Hydrogenophilus thermoluteolus: one gene and its partner. The protein of the gene in region 1 interacts with the protein of each later gene in a pairwise test. Links are inferred from orthologs where the notes say so. Each region holds a gene or a part of one and is shown on either strand. Other genes may lie near its edges. The genes, in order: def and rplD.

Region 1 (9,665 bases):
GGGGCGCTCGCCGGTGGGGATGATCGCGAAGTGGTCGGAGACTTTGCTGTTGTCGAAGATCCGTTTGTTGGGCCGCACCCAGCCGTTTGCGAGGATCTTGTCGGCGAAGGGTTGATAGGTGTCCGGCAGATGGGCGAGTGTCTCCCGCACCGTCGCGATCATGTCTTCGGGAAGCGCTTTCGCGTCGGTACGGGGGTAGGTCAGCACCTTGTGCCGTTCGTAGAGCGCTTGCGCAAGCGCCAGCGTCTGCCGCGCAGAAAAACCGAAGCGGCTGTTCGCTTCGCGTTGTAGGCTGGTGAGGTCGAACAAGAGCGGCGCCGACTGCTGGCTGGGTTTGCTGCGCTCCTCTACCGTAGCGGTTTGACCGCGACAGCGATCGACGATCGCCTGCGCTTCCTCCTCGCGCCACAGCCGGTAGGGCGTTGCGTCCGGGTCGTCCCCCTTTTGGAACGATTCGCGGAACCAGCGGCCGCGGTAGGTGCCGGAGGCGATCGCGAATTCGGCTTCAACCTCCCAGTAGGGGCGCGGGGTGAATGCGCGGATCGCCTTTTCTCGTTCGACCACCATCGCAAGCGTCGGGGTCTGTACCCGTCCCACCGGCGTGAGTTGGAAGCCACCCGATTTCGAGTTGAACGCCGTAAGCGCACGCGTGCCGTTGATCCCGATCAACCAGTCGCTCTCGGCACGCGAAATCGCGGCTTCCCGCAAACCGGTGAGCGCTTCGTGGTCGCGCAGTTCGGCAAAGGCGGCGCGAATCGCTTGCGGCGTCATCGACTGGAGCCACAGCCGTTTCACCGGCTTTTTGATTTTGCCGTAGGTGACGATGTAGTGAAAGATCAACTCCCCTTCCCGCCCGGCGTCGCACGCGTTGATCAAGCCCACCACGTCTTTGCGCTTCGCCAGGCGCAGGAGCAGTTTCAGCCGGTCTTCGCTCTTTTTGATCGGTTGCAGGTCGAAGTGGTCGGGCAGAACCGGAAGGTGGGCGAACGACCATTTGCCCCGCTTCGGTTCGACCCCTTCCGGTGCCTTGAGTTCGAGGAGGTGGCCAACGGCTGAGGAGAGCACGTAAAGGTCCGACTCATAGTAATCCTTTTGCCGCTGGAACCCACCGAGCGCCCGCGCGATGTCCTGGGCCACCGAGGGTTTCTCCGCGATGATGAGCCATTTGCCGTGTGGGGGTGTGGTGTCGTTCATGATGAATGGGTTTCCTGATGATGGGTTCGTTCGCGTTGGGTTTAGGAGAGGCGTTGGTAGCAGTCACCCGGGAGTTTCGCAACCCGCCCTTCGAGCTCCCATTCCAGGAGCCGGGCGCTTACTTCGCTGCTGGAAAGCCCCGTTCGCGCGACGAGCGCGTCGAACGGCACCGGGTCGAAACCCAGCGCCTGCCAGAGGGGGTCGTCCCGGTGTGTTGATTCCGGTTGCTGGGTGCGCTGCCGAGCAGACGCACCGACCCCGACTGCTTCGCCGTTGCCAGCCGCTGTGTCGGAAGGATGGGCGGTAAAGGGCAGCGGCGGGGTTTGCCATCGCCACTCTTCAAGGATATCTTCGACACACTCGACCAGTTTCGCCCCGTCCCGGATCAGGCGGTGACACCCTTTCGCCAAAGGGTTGTGGATCGAGCCGGGAATCGCGAAGACGTCGCGCCCCAGTTCCGCCGCAAGCCGCGCGGTGATGAGCGAGCCGCTATTGACCGCGGCTTCGACGACGAGCGTCCCGCGGGCGAGTGCCGCGATCAACCGGTTGCGCCGGGGGAAGTGGTGCGGCAGCGCCGGGGTGCCGAGTGGAAATTCGCTGACGATCGCGCCGTGTTGCGCGATGCGCTGCGCCAGTTGGCGATGCGCGGCGGGATAGACGCGATCGGCACCGGTGCCGATCACCGCGACGGTGCGGGCAATCGCCCCTTCGTGCGCCGCGGCGTCGATCCCCTGCGCGAGGCCACTCACCACGGTGACGCCCGCTTGCGCGAGCGCTTCGGCGAACGCGCGCGCGGTGGCTTTGCCCGCTGCGGTGGCCCGCCGGGCGCCGACGATCGCGAGCGCGTCGCCGTTCAGCAACGCCGGGTTGCCGACAACAAAGAGGACGAGCGGCGGGTCAGCCAGATCGAGGAGCGTTTTCGGGTACCCGGGCGAGGTGAGGGTGAGCAAATGGTGGTTGGGTTGCGCCAGCCACGCGAGCGCCGCGTCAAGGAGCGCTTCCGCGGGCGGCGTTGCAAGCGCTGCCGCAATCGCTTCGCCCAGTTCGGCGGCTACCCGCGAACGCGGCTGCGCGAGCACCTCTTCCGGTAACCCGTAGCGCGCCAGCAGCAGTCGCAGGTTTGCCGCGGTGAGCTTGGGGTTGAGCGTGAGGGTGAGCCAGGCACGGGCTTCTTCGAGCGACGTCATGGCGCGCGCGCGCGGTCTCCCAAACGGACGGAATCGGTGGTTTCGAGCACCAGCGCGTAGGCTAAGTGCGGGAAGGTGCGAAAGACCATCGCAACGCCGTACCGTTTAGGGGGTAACGGCACCGGTTGCTTCGTTTCGGGGTCGGTAATCGCACCCCGGTCACGCCAGAGCGCAACGACATGGCCGCGTTCGAGCCCTTCGTTTTCACCGGCATCGAGCAAGACGACCTCGTACGCGCCGCTTTCCGGCGCCTCACGCCAAAAACGGACCACTTCGGCGTCGAGGTCGGGGTCCGGCGCGTGCGGGACGAAATTGGTCAGCGGCTCGGGTTCGGGAACGAGCACGCGGTCCCCCGCACGAATCTCTGCGACCGTTTTGGTGAGCGTGAGCACGGCACCTTGGCGGGGATCGTCACCGAACGCGACTTCGGCTTCACCCAAATAGCGCGCCTCGAAGCCGAGCAGGGTCTTGCCGTCGCGCCGGGTGATCGGCTCAGCGGGGCGAAAGAGTTGCACGCGGCGCGCCCCATCGGGAACCCCGACGGCGAACGCCCGGTCGAAGAGTCCCGCGAGCGTCCGTCCCTCTTCGAAACCGATTACGCGCCCGGCCTTTTCGAGTTCGCGTTGTGTCACGACCAAGGGACGAGTGAGGAAGGGATTGACCGCAGCGAGCGGAAGCGTCGGGATCGCGGCTTCGAGCGGCGCGTGACGAAGCGACGGGAAACGCTTTTCATAAAGCAGCGGCTGCGCGATGTGCAGGCGCAATTGCCTGCGGTCGAGCAACAATTTTTGGCCCGGATAGATGAGATGGGGATTGGCGATCGCTTCCCGATTCATGCCCCAGAGTGTCGGCCATTGCCAAGGATCGTCGAGGTAGCGGCGGGCGATTCCCCACAGCGTGTCGCCACGCTGGACGGTATAGAGCTCCGGCGCGTCGGCGCGCAGTGTGAGGGGCGGTGTGGCAGGGCGCTCATGATGCTGTTGGACTGCGGGCGCGGCTGTAGGGGCGGCTACGGGGCGCGCGCCTGCCTCCCCCGTCTGCGCGCGCACGAACGCGGGTGGCGCTACCAGCGCCAATGCGGTGACCAACTGCGCGTAACGCTTTATAATGCCAACCATTCCTGTCCTTTGCGCCCGTTTCATCGCGCTCATTCTAAAACAATTTTTTCTTGAGGCAATAGGAAGACCCAACGATGGCTCTGCTACCGATCCTCCATTACCCCGATCCCCGCTTGCACCGCAAAGCGGAAGCGGTGGAGCATGTTACGCCGGAGATCCGGCAACTGGCAGCCGATATGGCCGAAACGATGTACGAAGCGAACGGCATCGGCCTTGCGGCAACTCAGGTCAATGTCCTCAAACGGGTGATCGTCGTCGATGTCAGCGAAACGCGCGATCAGCTGCAGACTTTCATCAACCCGGAGATCGTTGCGAAAGACGGCGAAGTGGTCAGCGAAGAGGGGTGCCTTTCGGTCCCGGGTATCTACGACAAAGTGAAGCGTGCCGAGCGGGTCACCGTGCGGGCGCTCACGCTCGACGGCGAGACGGTCGAATTCGACGCCGAAGGGCTGCTCGCGGTCTGCATCCAGCACGAGATCGACCACCTCGACGGCAAAGTGTTCGTCGATTACCTCTCTCCGCTCAAGCAGTCGCGGATCAAAGCGAAGCTCGCCAAGCGCGCTCGGATCACGGCATGACGCGGGATTCCGGTGCCCGAATCGAGCGGGTGGCATTTGCCGGGACGCCCGAATTCGCGGCGCGCGCGTTGCACGCGATCGTCGCAGCCGGGTATGCGGTACCGCTCGTGCTTACCCAGCCCGACCGACCTGCCGGACGGGGGATGAAGCCGACGGCGAGTCCGGTGAAACGGATCGCGCAGGAAGCGGGGGTGCCGGTTTGGCAGCCCGTGACCCTCAAAACGCCGCAAGCGTGGGGGGCGCTCGTTGCCGAACCGCCCCCCGACGTCTTGGTGGTGGCAGCCTACGGGTTGATTCTGCCGCGGGCAGTACTGGAATGGCCGCGGTATGGCGCAGTGAATTTGCACGCGTCGTTGCTGCCGCGTTGGCGTGGGGCGGCGCCGATCCAGCGTGCGATCGAAGCAGGCGACGCCGTGACCGGCATCACGGTGATGCAGATGGACGAGGGGCTCGATACCGGCCCGATGATCGCACGGTACGAACTGGCGATCGCACCAGATGAGACCGGCGGGTCGTTGCACGACAAACTGGCCGTACTTGCGGCACAGGCGATCCTCGACGTCTTACCCGATTTGCCGCAGCGTCTGGCCGCGGCAGAGCCGCAGCCCGATGTAGGCGTGACCTACGCCCACAAAATCGATCCCGCCGAACGGCAACTCGATTGGCAACAACCTGCCCCGCTTCTCGAACGCAAAATCCGCGCATTCGATCCCTACCCGGGGACGCAGACGCGCTGGCGGGGACAGCCGCTCAAGGTGTGGCGCGCAGTGGTGGCGCCTGACGCGGCGGAGGTTTCCCCTGGAACGGTGGTGGCGGTCGATCCGGCGCGTGGGGTTCGGGTCGCGTGCGGCGAAGGGAGCTTGTGGCTTACCGAGCTGCAGCGTGCGGGCGGCAAACGGCTGCCCGCAACGGAATTTTTGCGCGGTGCGGCGGTCGAAGCGGGCGAAAAGCTCGGAATGGGTGATGAGGAGGATGACGATGTTCGGTAACTGGTTGAAGACCGGATTGTTGATGGCGGCGATCGTCGCGCTCTTCGGCGTGGTGGGCGCGGTGATCGGCGGGCAGCAAGGGATGCTCATTGCGCTTCTTTTCGGCGGGCTCACCAACCTCTGGGCCTACTGGTTTTCCGACAAAATGGTCCTTTCGATGTACCACGCGCAGGAGGTGGACGAGCTCACCTCTCCCTACCTCTTCCGCATGGTGCGGGAATTGGCGCAGCGCGCCGGGATTCCGATGCCGAAGGTCTATATCATCCCGGAAGCGCAACCCAACGCGTTTGCCACCGGGCGCAACCCTGAGCACGCGGCCGTTGCGGTCACGACCGGTATTCTCGAACTGCTGAACGAACGGGAGCTGCGCGGGGTGCTCGCGCACGAGCTGGCGCACATCAAGAACCGCGACATCCTCATCTCGACGATGAGTGCCACCGTGGCCGGTGCGATCTCGGCGCTCGCGAACTTCGGGATGTTCTTTGGCGGCCGTGACGAAAACGGCCAGCCGACGAACCCGATCCTGCTGCTCTTGGTCGTGCTGCTGGCGCCGATTGCAGCGATGATCATCCAGATGGCGATTTCGCGTACCCGGGAATTTGGCGCCGACGCCGGTGGTGCGGCGATCAGCGGCGATCCGTTGGCGTTGGCGTCGGCCTTGGCGAAGATCGAAGCGTACGTACAGGGCATTCCGCTACCCACGGCGGAGATGCACCCGGAAACGGCGCAGATGATGATCGCGAACCCGTTGCGTGGCGGTGGCGTGATGCGGCTCTTTGCGACCCACCCCTCGACCGAGGAGCGGATCGCGCGGCTCCAAGCGATCGCACGGCAGATGGGGCAGGTCTGAAGCAGGTGGAAAAGGGGCAAATGGAGACCGTCAGCGACGAAAAGTCCAGAGGCGGTTGGCCGCGTAGTGCCAGAAGAAGAGGGTTGCGGTCACTGCAACCTGTGCGGCGAGGTAGGGAAAGTGGGCAACCGCCGTCGCGAGAAAGATCAACCCGGTGTTGAGGCCCCACCCGCTTGCGGCAACCAGCAGAAACTTAATCAGCGCTTCGCGGTGGCGGCTCTGGGTTTCGGGAAAGGCCCAACGCCGCGCCAACAGGTAATTGACGAGCGCGCCAACGACAAACCCGACAGCGGTGCCCTCGGTCGGCGTGCGGTGCGCCCATTCGACCAGCGTGATCAATACCGCGTAGTGAGCCGCGGTGCCAAACAGACTGGCGAAGGCGAAGTGGGTGATGCGTTTCAGGTTCGGGGGTAAGCTGTGCATCATCGAAACCGTTCGTGTCACCCGAAGCATCGCTTATGGGATTGGCGTGGTGAAGGGGCGGTCTTGACGCACCGCTTTGAGGACCGCCAGGGTTACGCCGCGGCGGTCGACCGTCGCGATCGTTTTGCCGTCGAGCACATAGTGGCAGTTGTCGTGGGTGGTGGAGAGAAAGAGGTCAGCGTCGTCCCAATCATCGACGATCACCACGTTTGGCGGTAACCACGGTTCGATCTGAAACCCTTCGCCGCAATAGGCGAGGTTGGCGACCGTACCGGGAGGTTGCTGGGCCAGCCAAGCTTCGATCGCTGGGATCAAGGCGCGCGTGGCGTCACTCCAGTAGTCGGTTTCCCATGCAATTTCAGCCTTTTCGAGGCCGCCAGCAAGGGTGTTGTAATAGACGTGTTCGTAAGGGTGGAGGGTGGCATTCACCCAGGCGACCCAGAAGAGGTTCGCGCACCCCACAAGCGCTACGCCAGCCATTAGAACGCGGCGAGAACCGTGGGCCTTGCCAAGCGCTTCGCTTAGCGCAGCCCACCCGGCGGCCGAAAGGACCAGCAGCCAAGGAACGAGGAAGAGGAAATGGCGGATACCGTTGTAGAGCGGCGGACGTGTGGCGATAACATAGGCGAGTACGAAACACGCCGCAAAGACCACGACCCGCATGCGCGCTCGCCGTTTTACTGCGAATCGGCTTAGGTTTTTGCAACCGTAAACGCCAAAAAACCAAAGAAGCAAGCCAAGCAATACGCCTTCAGGCAGACGGACCAGCAAGTAGCGAAGCAGGTAAAAGCGGCTGACTTGGCTATTGAGTAGGCGCTCCCCGTCTTCCCAGGTATAGATATCGAACGCGAAATGGGAGAATTTGGTGAGCGCCAGCCAGAGGTGGTCCCAGCCCATGACGCTCCACGGCCAGGCAAACGCGGTAATCGCCAGCGCAACCGCACACCCGGGGAGCAGCGACCCGAGCCAGTCAGGGATCCGGTGTGCGAGTGTTCGCAGCCTCGTGCCCCACGGCGGGTTGTCGCTGAAAAACCCATCGGCTGGCGGGGTTTCGGCGCAGGGGCGTGGCCAGAGGGTGTTGATCACGAGCCCGGCAGCGAGAAAGAAGGGGATGAGCACGGCGCCGACGCGGATGCCGAGGGCGATCCCCGTGGCGAACCCCCAGAGGAGCACGTGGCGGAGCGCCAGTCGCTCCGGGTGGTCCGCCAGACGTACGGTGTAGTAGAGCGCCCAGACCATCGCCGCAGCAAACGGAATATCCTTGGTGTGGGTGAAGATCGCGCCCCAGAACGGTCCGGTTAGCAGGGTAAGCGCAAGGGCGATCACTTCGCCCGTTTTGCCGGCAACGAGCCGAGCCAGCCGCGCCGTGCCCCAGAGCGCCAGGAGGCCAAAGGTTGCGGTGAGGAGGTGGCGCCACGGCCACCATTCCCAGCCGAACGCGCGTGTTCCCGCCGCAGCGATGAGGTCGAAGAGCCCGCCGTAGAGATAGAGATTGCTGAACGAGAGGAAGGTCTTGTCGGTGGTGCCCGAAAGCCAGAAATCCCAGAGGAGCTCGCCGTAGGTGTGCTGTACCCATTCGTCGTTGCTGGGGGTATGGCGGTTGTAGCCTTCGACGACGAAGGCGAGCGCCACCACCCAGAGCACAACGCGCGCGATCCGAATGGGTGAGAAGTGGTCGAGCTGTAAGCGCGCTCCCCCGCGCCCCAAGGCGTTACTCAGCGCGCCCATCATCTGGGTTCAGGTTGTTCCGGCTGCGCCGCAAAGCCGGCGCTGGGTGCGACGCCCGGGTCGGGGAGATTCGCGACTTCGCCCACCAGATAGAGCGGGCGCCGTTTCACTTCTTCGAAGACGCGTCCCAGATACTCACCCAGGACACCGAGGCTGATCAGTTGCACCCCGGAGAGAAAGAGGATCGCCACCATGATCGAGGCGTATCCCGGAACGTCGCGCCCGAAGACGAGGGTACGAACGATGAGGTAGAGCCCGTAGCTTCCCGAGAGTAGGGCAACAAACGCGCCGATGCTCGACCAGATGTGCAGCGGCAGCGTGGTGAAAGAGACGAGGCCGTCGATCGCGTACCGCCACAGTTTGCGCAGCGACCACGCGGAACGGCCTGCGTGGCGCGCTGCAGGTCGAAACGGGAGCGTCTGGTGGGTGAAACCAACCCAGTTCGCCAACCCTTTGAGGAAACGTTTGCGCTCCGGAAGCGCGTTAAGGGCTGCGACCACCCGACGGTCGAGCAGCCGGAAATCGCCGCCGCCGGGGGTGAGCGCGACCTCGGAGATCGCTTGATAGAGGCGGTAGAAGAGTCGTGTGAGCGAGCGGCGCCACAGCGGGTCGGTCTCCCGGTCGGTGCGTACCGCGGTGACGACCTGAGCTCCTTGTTGCCACAGTGCGACCATCTGCGGGATCAATTCCGGGGGGTGTTGCAGGTCGGCGTCGAGGATCACGACCGCCTGACCGCGCGCGGCATGCAGTCCGGCGGCCATCGCCGCCTCTTTGCCGAAATTGCGTGCAAAACGGATCCCTTTGACGCGGCGATCGCGCGCGGTGAGACCGACGATTCCCTGCCAACTGGCGTCGCGACTCCCGTCGTCGACCAAAAGGATCTCCCAGCGATCCGGTTCGGGTTCCTGTGACGCTGCGTTTTCAAGTAGAGCGACAGCTGCGTCGAGCGCGGCGCTCAGGCGTTCATAGAGAAGCGGTAGGCCGTCTGCTTCGTTGTAAACAGGGACGATGGCAGAGAGAAGCGGTGTCATCTTACGGTAGACTCAGCACACGAACAAAGAGGGGTTTGCCCAGCCTATGACCCAAAAAAAGGAAAAAGTTCGCAACGGGGAAACGCGCGCTTCCGGTCGTCCGATCGTGCTCTGTGCCGACGATTTCGGGCTGGCCCCAGGCGTGAACGATGCGATTATAGAACTGATTGCCCAGGGAACGATTACCGCGACGAGCGTGATGCCGGGTCAGCCCTTTTGGCCTACTGGCGCATTGGTGCTGCGTACGGTGGCAGCGGGCCGAGCCGCGGTGGGTTGGCACGTGACCCTCACCGAACAGCAGCCGGCATTTACGCACGGACGGTTGGTCCGTTTCGGTCGGTTGCCGCCCCTCAAGGCGCTTCTTGCCCGTGCCTGGACGCGTACGCTGCCGCTTGCCGCGGTTCGGGATGAACTTACCGCGCAACTCGATGCGTTCGAGGATCGGTGGGGCGCGCCGCCCGCGTTCGTCGATGGTCATCAACACGTCCATCTGTTACCGGGGGTGCGGGAGGTGTTGCTGGAACTCTTGCTCGAGCGCTATTCCCCCACCACCTTTTGGGCACGCGA
Region 2 (9,570 bases), 390 kb from region 1 along the record:
TGATCGAAGCCGCCGCCGAAGCGAACGAAGAGTTGATGAACGCGTACCTCGAAAACGGGACGCTGAGTGAGGAGCAGATCGTCGCTGGGTTGCGTCAGCGGACCATTGCGTGCGAAATCCAACCGATGCTCTGCGGCTCTGCGTTCAAGAACAAAGGCGTTCAGCGCATGCTCGACGCCGTGGTCGAATTTCTCCCCTCTCCGGTGGATATCCCGCCGGTGCAAGGGACCGACCTGGACGGCAATCCGGCTGAGCGTCGCGCCAGTGACGATGAGAAATTCTGTGCGCTCGCGTTCAAATTGATGACCGACCCCTACGTCGGGCAGCTCACCTTCTTGCGCGTCTATTCGGGGGTTTTGAGCTCCGGCGATACGGTCCTCAACTCGAACAAAAACAAAAAAGAGCGCATCGGTCGCCTCTTGCAAATGCACGCGAACAACCGAAATGAGATCAAAGAGGTGCGTGCGGGCGACATTGCGGCCGCAGTCGGGCTCAAAGAGGTGATCACTGGGGAAACCCTGTGCGATCCGGCCGCGCCGATCAAGCTGGAATCGATGCAGTTCCCTGAGCCGGTGATTCACGTCGCGGTCGAACCCAAATCGAAGGCCGACCAAGAAAAAATGGGGATCGCACTGCAGCGCCTTGCGATGGAAGACCCGTCGTTCCGAGTGCGTACCGATGAAGAGTCGGGGCAGACGATCATCTCCGGGATGGGCGAGCTCCACCTCGAGATCATCGTCGACCGGATGCGCCGTGAGTTCAACGTCGAAGCGAACGTCGGTGCGCCGCAAGTAGCGTATCGTGAAGCGATTCGCAAGACGGTCGAGCAAGAGGGCAAATTCGTCAAGCAGACCGGTGGGCGCGGTCAGTACGGTCACGTCTGGATTCGCCTCGAACCGAACGAACCCGGCAAAGGGTACGAATTCATCGACGCGATCAAAGGCGGTGTGGTGCCGCGTGAATACATCCCGGCGGTCGACAAAGGGATCCAGGAGGCGATGCAATCGGGCGTACTTGCGGGGTACCCGGTCGTCGACTTCAAAGTGACCCTCTTCGACGGTTCGTACCACGAGGTGGACTCGAACGAAAACGCGTTCCGGATGGCAGCGTCCATCGCATTCAAAGAGGCGATGAAGAAGGCCGATCCGGTGTTGCTCGAGCCGATGATGGCGGTCGAAGTCGAAACACCGGAAGAGTTCATGGGTAACGTGATGGGTGACCTTTCGGCACGCCGGGGCATCGTCCAAGGGATGGACGATTTGCCGGGTGGGATGAAGGTGATCCGCGCCGAGGTGCCGCTTGCCGAAATGTTCGGCTACGCAACGCAACTGCGGTCGCTCACCCAAGGTCGTGCTACCTACTCGATGGAGTTCAAGCATTACGCTGAAGCACCGCGTAACGTTGCCGAAGCGGTGATCAATGCGCGCAAATGATCGATGGTGACCATCTTTTGAAGGAGTGAAACGAAATGGCCAAGGCAAAATTCGAGCGGACGAAGCCGCACGTCAATGTGGGGACGATTGGGCACGTGGACCACGGCAAGACGACGCTGACGGCGGCGATCACCACGGTGCTGGCGAAGCACTTTGGTGGTGAAGCGAAGAAATACGACGACATCGACGCGGCGCCGGAAGAAAAAGCGCGTGGGATCACGATCAACACCGCGCACGTCGAATACGAAACCGCGAACCGTCACTACGCGCACGTCGACTGCCCGGGGCACGCCGACTACGTCAAGAACATGATCACGGGTGCGGCGCAGATGGACGGCGCGATTCTCGTGGTCTCGGCTGCTGACGGCCCGATGCCGCAAACGCGCGAACACATCCTGTTGGCGCGTCAGGTCGGTGTACCCTACATCATCGTCTTCCTCAACAAATGCGACATGGTGGACGACCCGGAACTTCTCGAACTCGTCGAAATGGAAGTTCGGGACCTGCTCAATCAGTACGGCTTTCCGGGTGACGACACCCCGATCATCAAAGGCTCGGCGCTCAAAGCGCTCGAAGGCGACCAGAGCGAAATCGGCGAGCCGGCGATCCTCAAACTGGCTGAGACGCTCGACAGCTACATCCCGACGCCGGAGCGCGACATCGACAAACCGTTCCTGCTCCCGATCGAAGACGTCTTCTCGATCTCGGGTCGCGGAACCGTCGTGACCGGCCGTGTCGAACGCGGCACCGTCAAAGTCGGCGACGAAGTCGAAATCGTCGGCCTGCGTCCGACGCAAAAGACCACCGTCACGGGCGTCGAAATGTTCCGCAAACTGCTCGACGAAGGGCGTGCGGGTGACAACGTCGGGGTGCTGCTGCGCGGAACCAAACGCGAAGAAGTCGAACGGGGTCAAGTGCTCGCCAAACCGGGCACCATCACCCCGCACACCCACTTCGAATGCGAAGTGTACGTGCTCACCAAAGAAGAAGGGGGCCGTCACACCCCGTTCTTCTCCAACTACCGTCCGCAGTTCTACTTCCGTACCACCGACGTCACGGGGTCGATCGAACTGCCGGAAGGGGTGGAAATGGTGATGCCGGGTGACAACGTCAAACTCACGGTGAAACTCATTGCACCGATCGCGATGGAAGAAGGTCTGCGCTTTGCGATCCGCGAAGGCGGCCGTACCGTGGGTGCCGGCGTCGTCTCCAAAATCATCGAGTGATCGATTTGTGATATGATTCGTGCCCTCGCATCTGCGAGGGCCTTTCTTTTGTTCTTTGAGGATATCGAGATGAAAACGCAAAAGATCCGGATTCGCCTCAAGGCGTTCGATTACCGGTTGATCGACCTTTCCGCGGCGCAAATCGTCGATGCGGTCAAGCGCACGGGCGCGGTCGTTCGTGGTCCCGTTCCGCTGCCAACCAAAATCGAACGCTACAACGTGTTGCGCTCTCCGCACGTCAATAAAAAGTCGATGGATCAGTTCGAGATTCGTACCCACCATCGCTTGCTCGATATCGTAGACCCAACGGACAAGACCGTCGACGCGCTTTCGAAGCTCGACCTTCCTGCCGGGGTTGACGTCGATATCAAATTGCTCTAAGCATAACCATTTTTGTGCTACAATGCTGCGTTCATCCGACGCAGCTTTTGTGTTTTGGTAACCTCCGGTCAATCGTAACCGGAATAGGAGATAAAAATGAGTCTTGGCCTTGTTGCACGCAAGGTCGGCATGACCCGCATTTTTACCGAGGACGGGCAGAGTATTCCCGTAACGGTATTGGCGGCTGCCGGCAATCGCGTTGTTCAGATCAAGTCTCCCGAAACCGACGGCTATGCAGCCGTGCAAGTGGGTTTCGGGGAGCGTCGCCCCATTCGGGTCACGAAACCGCTCGCAGGTCATTTTGCCAAGGCGGGTGTCACTCCGGCTAAGGTACTCCGCGAATTTCGTGTCGACCCGGCTGAACTCGAGCAGTTCAAGCCCGGTGACACCCTTTCGGTCGAACGCTTCCAGGTCGGGCAAAAGGTCGATGTTACCGGCCGCTCGATCGGGAAAGGGTTTGCAGGTGCGATCAAGCGACACAACTTCAGTTCGAACCGCGCGTCGCACGGCAACTCGATTACCACCAATGCACCGGGTTCGATCGGTATGGCGCAAGACCCGGGTCGCGTCTTCCCGGGTAAGCGGATGGCGGGGCATCTGGGTGACGAAACCGTCACGGTGCAAAACCTGGAAGTGGTGCGGGTCGATGCCGAGCGTCAACTCATCTGGGTCAAGGGGGCGGTCCCTGGCGCGAAAGGTCGCGAGGTGATCGTTCGTCCCGCAGTGAAGGCCAAAGGCTAAGCGAGGCGACGATGGAATTGAAACTACTCGATACGAATGGTCAAGAGGCAGGCGCAGTGACCGTCTCGGACCAGCTTTTTGGTCGCGAATTCAACGAGCCGCTCGTCCATCAGGTCGTGGTGGCGTACATGGCCAATGCGCGTCGGGGCACGCGGGCGCAAAAAGACCGTTCGCAAGTGAAACACTCCACACGCAAGCCCTGGCGGCAAAAGGGTACCGGCCGTGCGCGTGCCGGGATGACCTCGAGCCCGTTGTGGCGTGGAGGTGGGAAGGTTTTCCCGAGTACTCCGGACGAAAATTTTTCTCATAAAGTCAACCGGAAGATGTACCGCGCTGCGATGGCGTCGATTTTGTCGGAATTGGCGCGCCAGGGGCGGCTTGCGGTTGTCGATGGTTTCGATGTCTCGGCTCCGAAGACCAAGCTGGTCGTCGAAAAGCTCAGGGCGATGGGGGTCTATGATCGCAATGTCCTCCTTGTCACCGAACAGCTCAGCGAAAACCTGCTGTTGGGTAGCCGTAATTTGAAGAACGTGTTGGCGCTGGAAGCGCACGAGGTCGATCCGGTCGCGCTGGTTCATTTCGACTTGGTGTTGGTGACCAAGGGCGCCCTCGAAAAATTCCAGGAGATGTGGCAATGAGTGCGCTCAAGGAACGCCATTATCAGGTACTGCTGGCACCGGTGATTTCCGAAAAATCGACGATGCTGGCTGAGACGCGCAATACCGTCGTCTTTCGGGTAGCGCCTGATGCAGAAAAGCACGAAATCAAAGCGGCTGTGGAAGGCCTCTTCAACGTTCGGGTGCAAGGGGTGCGCGTCGTCAATGTGAAAGGCAAGGTGAAGCGTTTCGGCCGTTTTGCTGGTCGCCGCGCCAATGTTCGTAAGGCTTACGTGACGCTCGAGCCCGGTCAAGAGCTCGATTTCGTCATGGGTGGGAGTGCGTAATCATGCCGATCGTCAAGCTGAAACCAACCTCTCCGGGTCGGCGCCACGTCGTCAAAGTGGTCCATCCGCATCTGCACAAAGGTGAGCCGTACGCACCGCTCGTCGAAGCACAAACACGCAAAGCGGGCCGCAACAATGTCGGTCGCATCACCACCCGGCACAAAGGGGGTGGTCACAAACGCCATTATCGGATCATCGATTTCCGTCGCAATAAAGACGGCATTCCTGCCAAAGTCGAACGGATCGAATACGATCCCAACCGTACGGCGCACATTGCACTGATTTGTTACACCGACGGCGAACGTCGCTACATTCTCGCCCCCAAGGGACTCGAAGCGGGGATGGTGGTCGAAAGTGGCCCGCAGGCCCCGATTCGTGTCGGAAATGCGCTCCCGTTGCGTTCGATCCCAGTTGGGACCACGATTCACAACATCGAACTTCAGCCCGGTAAGGGTGGGCAGTTGGCCCGCGCTGCGGGCGCTTCCGCGATGCTGGTCGGTCGCGACGGTGGCTATGCTCAGATCCGCCTCCGTTCCGGTGAAGTGCGTCGCGTCCCGATGGAGTGCCGTGCCACGATCGGCGAGGTCTCCAACAGTGAGCACAACCTGGAGAAACTGGGCAAAGCCGGGGCCTCGCGCTGGCGCGGGATCCGTCCGACCGTCCGTGGTGTTGCGATGAACCCGATCGATCACCCGCATGGTGGTGGTGAAGGCCGTACGGGTACGGGTGGGCCTCCCGTCAGCCCATGGGGTTGGCAGACCAAAGGGTATCGGACGCGTAAGAACAAGCGTACGGACGGCATGATCATTCAAAGCCGTCATAAACGGTAAGGGGTAAGCAATGGCACGTTCAGTGAAGAAAGGGCCTTTCGTCGACGCCCACCTCCTCAAAAAGGTCGAGGCGGCGCGCGCGAAAAGCGACAAGCGGCCGATCAAAACCTGGTCGCGTCGCTCGACGATCCTGCCGGAATTCATCGGGTTGACCTTTGCGGTGCATAACGGTCGGCAACACGTTCCGGTTTTCGTCACCGAAGCGATGGTCGGCCACAAGTTGGGTGAATTCTCCTTCACCCGTACCTTCAAAGGGCACGCAGCCGGTAAGAAGGCGAAACGGTAAGGAGCGAAGCGATGAAAACCACACGAGCAGTGATTCGCGGCGTGCGCCTTTCGCCACAAAAAGGCCGCCTGGTTGCCGACGTGATTCGCGGCAAGCCCGTTGCCGAGGCGCTCAACATCCTCGAGTTCATGCCTCAGAAAGGGGCGAAGATCATCAAAAAAGCGTTGCTTTCGGCGATTGCCAACGCCGAGCACAACGATGGCGCCGACATCGACGCCCTCAAAGTGGTCCGCATCCACGTCGAGAAAGGCTTTGTGTTGAAGCGCTTCGCTGCGCGCGCCAAAGGGCGCGGGACTCGGATCTTGAAGCCGACGTCGCATATCTATGTGACCGTGGGCGAGTAAGGAGAAGCATCGATGGGACAGAAGATTCATCCAACCGGCTTTCGCCTCGCGGTCACGCGCGATTGGGTCTCGCGTTGGTATGCGCCGAGTAAAGCGTTTGCACCGACGCTCCAAGCCGACGTCGCGCTGCGCCGCTATCTCAAAGAGCGTCTCAAGCATGCGGCAGTGAGCCGGATCGTGATCGAGCGCCCGGCCAAAGCGGCAAAAATCACGATTCATACCGCTCGCCCAGGGGTTGTGATCGGCAAGAAAGGCGAGGACATCGAAAAGCTGCGTCAAGAGGTTTCCGAACGCTTGGGTATTCCTGCCCAGGTCTCGATCGAAGAGGTGCGCAAGCCGGAACTCGACGCGCAATTGGTCGCCGAGTCGATCGCCAATCAGCTCGAAAAGAGGATCCAGTTCCGCCGAGCGATGAAGCGCGCGATGCAAAGCGCGATGCGCTTGGGCGCCAAGGGGATCAAGGTGATGACCTCGGGGCGACTGAACGGGGCGGAGATTGCCCGTTCGGAATGGTATCGCGAGGGTCGTGTGCCGCTGCACACGTTGCGCGCCGACATCGATTACGGATTTGCGGAAGCGCGTACCACCTATGGGGTGATTGGCGTCAAGGTATGGATTTACAAAGGGGACGTGCTCAATCGTAACCAGTCGCCCGTTGCGGCGTCCTCTGAAGAACCGCGCAAATCGCGCCGTGCTACACGGGAAAACACGCGTCGTGCTCGGGCTGGCCGCGCGTCGGCAAAATCGGGAGTGAACCATGCTGCAACCGAAACGAACTAAGTATCGTAAGGTCCAGAAAGGGCGCAACAAAGGGATCGCTACGCGCGGGACCGAGGTCTCGTTCGGAGAGTTCGGTTTGAAAGCCGTTGGGCGTGGTCGCCTTACGGCACGTCAGATCGAAGCGGCACGTCGCGCGATGACCCGCCACATCAAACGGGGTGGTCGCATCTGGATCCGAGTCTTTCCGGACAAGCCAATCACGCAAAAACCGGCAGAGGTTCGGATGGGTAGCGGTAAAGGGAACCCCGAGTATTGGGTTGCGGAGATCCAACCGGGCAAAGTCCTCTATGAGATGGCCGGGGTCAGTGAAGAGTTGGCGCGTGAAGCGTTTCGCCTTGCCGCAGCGAAGTTGCCGTTCCGGACGATCGTCGTAACCCGACGGTTGGGGAGCTAAACATGAAAGCAAAGGATTTGAGAGAGAAATCGGTAGCCGAATTGAAAGAGGAGTTGCTGTCGTTGCGTAAAGCGCAATTCTCTTTGCGGATGCAGCTTGCAACACAGCAGCTCAGCAATACGGCGCAGATGCGCGCAGTGAAACGGGATATCGCGCGCGTCAAAACCGTGCTGGCAGAGAAAGGGGTACGGACATGACCGGGAATCAAGGGGAAAAAAACCGTCGCCGGTTGCAAGGGAAGGTGATTTCCACGGCCAGGCAGAAGACGGTGACGGTGTTGGTCGAACGCCGTGAAGCGCACCCGCTCTATGGCAAATATGTGACCAAATCGCGCAAGTTTCACGCCCATTGTGAAGATCCCAACGTGGCGCTGAACGATGTCGTCGAAATCGTCGAATCGCGCCCAATCTCCAAAACCAAGAGTTGGGTTGTTTCGCGAATCGTCACGAAAGCGGGTTTGGTGTAAGGTCTTGGCAAAATTCCGCAGCGACAGTATAATTGATGATTCTGGTTGTGCGCCCCGCGTGAGCGGGGCGTCTTGTTCCCAGTCCAATACTGTCCGCATTGCGGTATAAGTTGGAGTCAAAGATGATTCAAATGCAGACCCTTCTCGAGGTCGCCGACAACAGTGGCGCGCGCAAGGTGATGTGCATCAAGGTTTTGGGTGGTTCGAAGCGCCGCTATGCCAACGTGGGCGACATTATCAAAGTCTCGGTCAAAGACGCGGCGCCACGTGGTCGTGTGAAAAAAGGCGACGTGTATAACGCTGTGGTCGTGCGCACGGCAAAAGGGGTTCGCCGTCCGGACGGTTCGCTCGTCAAGTTCGACGAAAACGCAGCTGTGCTCCTGAACAATAAATTGGAGCCGATCGGAACGCGTATCTTCGGCCCGGTGACGCGTGAATTGCGTACCGAGCAGTTCATGAAAATCGTTTCGTTGGCTCCCGAAGTGATCTGAGGTGTGCCATGCAGAAGATTCGGAAAGGTGACGAAGTCATCGTCATCGCAGGAAAAGACAAGGGACGCCGTGGCGTGGTCCAGAAGCGCGTCGGTGCAGACCGTGTCGTCGTCGCAGGCATCAATGTCGTCAAAAAACATGTGCGCCCAAATCCGTTGAAAGGTGAGCCGGGCGGGATCGTACCGAAAGAGATGCCCATCCATATCTCGAACGTGATGCTGTTCAATCCCAAAACTCAGAAAGGGGATCGGGTTGGCATCAAGATTCTGGAAGATGGTCGTAAGGTGCGGTTTTTCAAGAGCACCGGTGACCTGGTAGAAGCGTGAGGACACGACGATGGCACGGTTGTTGAAGCAATATCAAGAAGAGGTGGTTCCCGCGCTGATGGCCCGCTTTGGCTATCGCTCGGTGATGGAGGTGCCGCGCATCGTGAAGATCACCCTCAATATGGGGGTAGGTGAAGCGGTTGCCGACAAGAAGGTGCTCGAAAACGCGATGAACGATCTGGCGAAGATCGCCGGGCAAAAGCCGGTGATCACGCGGGCGCGGAAGTCCGTGGCTGGCTTCAAGATTCGCGAAGGCTATCCCATTGGCTGTAAGGTCACCTTGCGCGGTGTGCGCGCGTACGAATTCCTGGATCGGCTGATTACGATCGCGCTCCCGCGCGTACGCGACTTCCGCGGAGTCGGCGGCAAAGGGTTCGACGGTCGTGGCAATTTCAACCTTGGGGTTCGTGAGCAGATCATTTTCCCTGAAATCGAATACGACAAGGTGGACGCCGTTCGTGGTCTGAACATCACGATCACGACGACCGCAAAGACCGATGAAGAGGGCCGGGCGCTTTTGGAAGCGTTCCGTTTCCCGTTCCGGACGTAAGGGTACGAGTATGGCTAAGAAATCGATGATCAACCGCGAAAAGAAGCGGGAAGCGCTGGTGGCGAAATACGCGAAGAAGCGCGCGGAATTGTTGGCGATCATTAACGATCAGTCATTGCCCCTCGAGGAGCGTATGGCTGCGCGTCTGAAGTTGCAGCAGTTGCCGCGTAACGCCAGTCCGGTACGTTTGCGCAATCGTTGTGCGTTGACGGGTCGCCCGCGTGGGACGTTCCGTAAATTCGGGTTGTGCCGTAATCAGTTGCGTGAACTGGCGTTCACGGGTCAGATTCCGGGCATGACCAAGTCGAGCTGGTAAGGAGAGCGCGATGAGTATGACCGATCCCATCGCCGATATGCTGACGCGTATCCGCAATGCGCA

The links.
Region 2: the proteins of def (region 1) and rplD interact in binary tests that used the Escherichia coli proteins (3 or more experiments, as listed by UniProt). The link is inferred for Hydrogenophilus thermoluteolus from one-to-one orthologs.

The regions. Positions count from the first base shown.
Region 1 is NZ_AP018558.1:33,859-43,523, forward strand. The notes cover bases 2,445-5,325. They hold def (peptide deformylase), read left to right. Parts: upstream 2,445-3,573; coding sequence 3,574-4,077; downstream 4,078-5,325. Other genes in these bases: HPTL_RS00155 (LysM peptidoglycan-binding domain-containing protein), read right to left, coding at 2,445-3,523; fmt (methionyl-tRNA formyltransferase), read left to right, coding at 4,074-5,066; htpX (zinc metalloprotease HtpX), read left to right, coding at 5,056-5,325. Outside these bases: HPTL_RS00145 (DNA topoisomerase III), read right to left, coding at 1-1,194; DNA-processing protein DprA, read right to left, coding at 1,236-2,381; more of HPTL_RS00155, read right to left, coding at 2,378-2,444; more of htpX, read left to right, coding at 5,326-5,916; HPTL_RS00175 (GtrA family protein), read right to left, coding at 5,947-6,360; HPTL_RS00180 (glycosyltransferase family 39 protein), read right to left, coding at 6,373-8,070; HPTL_RS00185 (glycosyltransferase family 2 protein), read right to left, coding at 8,067-9,098; HPTL_RS00190 (ChbG/HpnK family deacetylase), read left to right, coding at 9,145-9,665. UniProt on the Escherichia coli protein: Removes the formyl group from the N-terminal Met of newly synthesized proteins. Requires at least a dipeptide for an efficient rate of reaction. N-terminal L-methionine is a prerequisite for activity but the enzyme has broad specificity at other positions.
Region 2 is NZ_AP018558.1:427,233-436,802, forward strand. Bases 2,820-5,605 are described here. They hold rplD (50S ribosomal protein L4), read left to right. Parts: upstream 2,820-3,792; coding sequence 3,793-4,419; downstream 4,420-5,605. Other genes in these bases: rpsJ (30S ribosomal protein S10), read left to right, coding at 2,820-3,040; rplC (50S ribosomal protein L3), read left to right, coding at 3,137-3,781; rplW (50S ribosomal protein L23), read left to right, coding at 4,416-4,724; rplB (50S ribosomal protein L2), read left to right, coding at 4,727-5,554; rpsS (30S ribosomal protein S19), read left to right, coding at 5,565-5,605. Also shown: fusA (elongation factor G), read left to right, coding at 1-1,433; tuf (elongation factor Tu), read left to right, coding at 1,469-2,659; more of rpsJ, read left to right, coding at 2,729-2,819; more of rpsS, read left to right, coding at 5,606-5,840; rplV (50S ribosomal protein L22), read left to right, coding at 5,852-6,184; rpsC (30S ribosomal protein S3), read left to right, coding at 6,197-6,964; rplP (50S ribosomal protein L16), read left to right, coding at 6,942-7,358; rpmC (50S ribosomal protein L29), read left to right, coding at 7,361-7,555; rpsQ (30S ribosomal protein S17), read left to right, coding at 7,552-7,824; rplN (50S ribosomal protein L14), read left to right, coding at 7,947-8,315; rplX (50S ribosomal protein L24), read left to right, coding at 8,324-8,641; rplE (50S ribosomal protein L5), read left to right, coding at 8,652-9,191; rpsN (30S ribosomal protein S14), read left to right, coding at 9,202-9,507; rpsH (30S ribosomal protein S8), read left to right, coding at 9,518-9,570.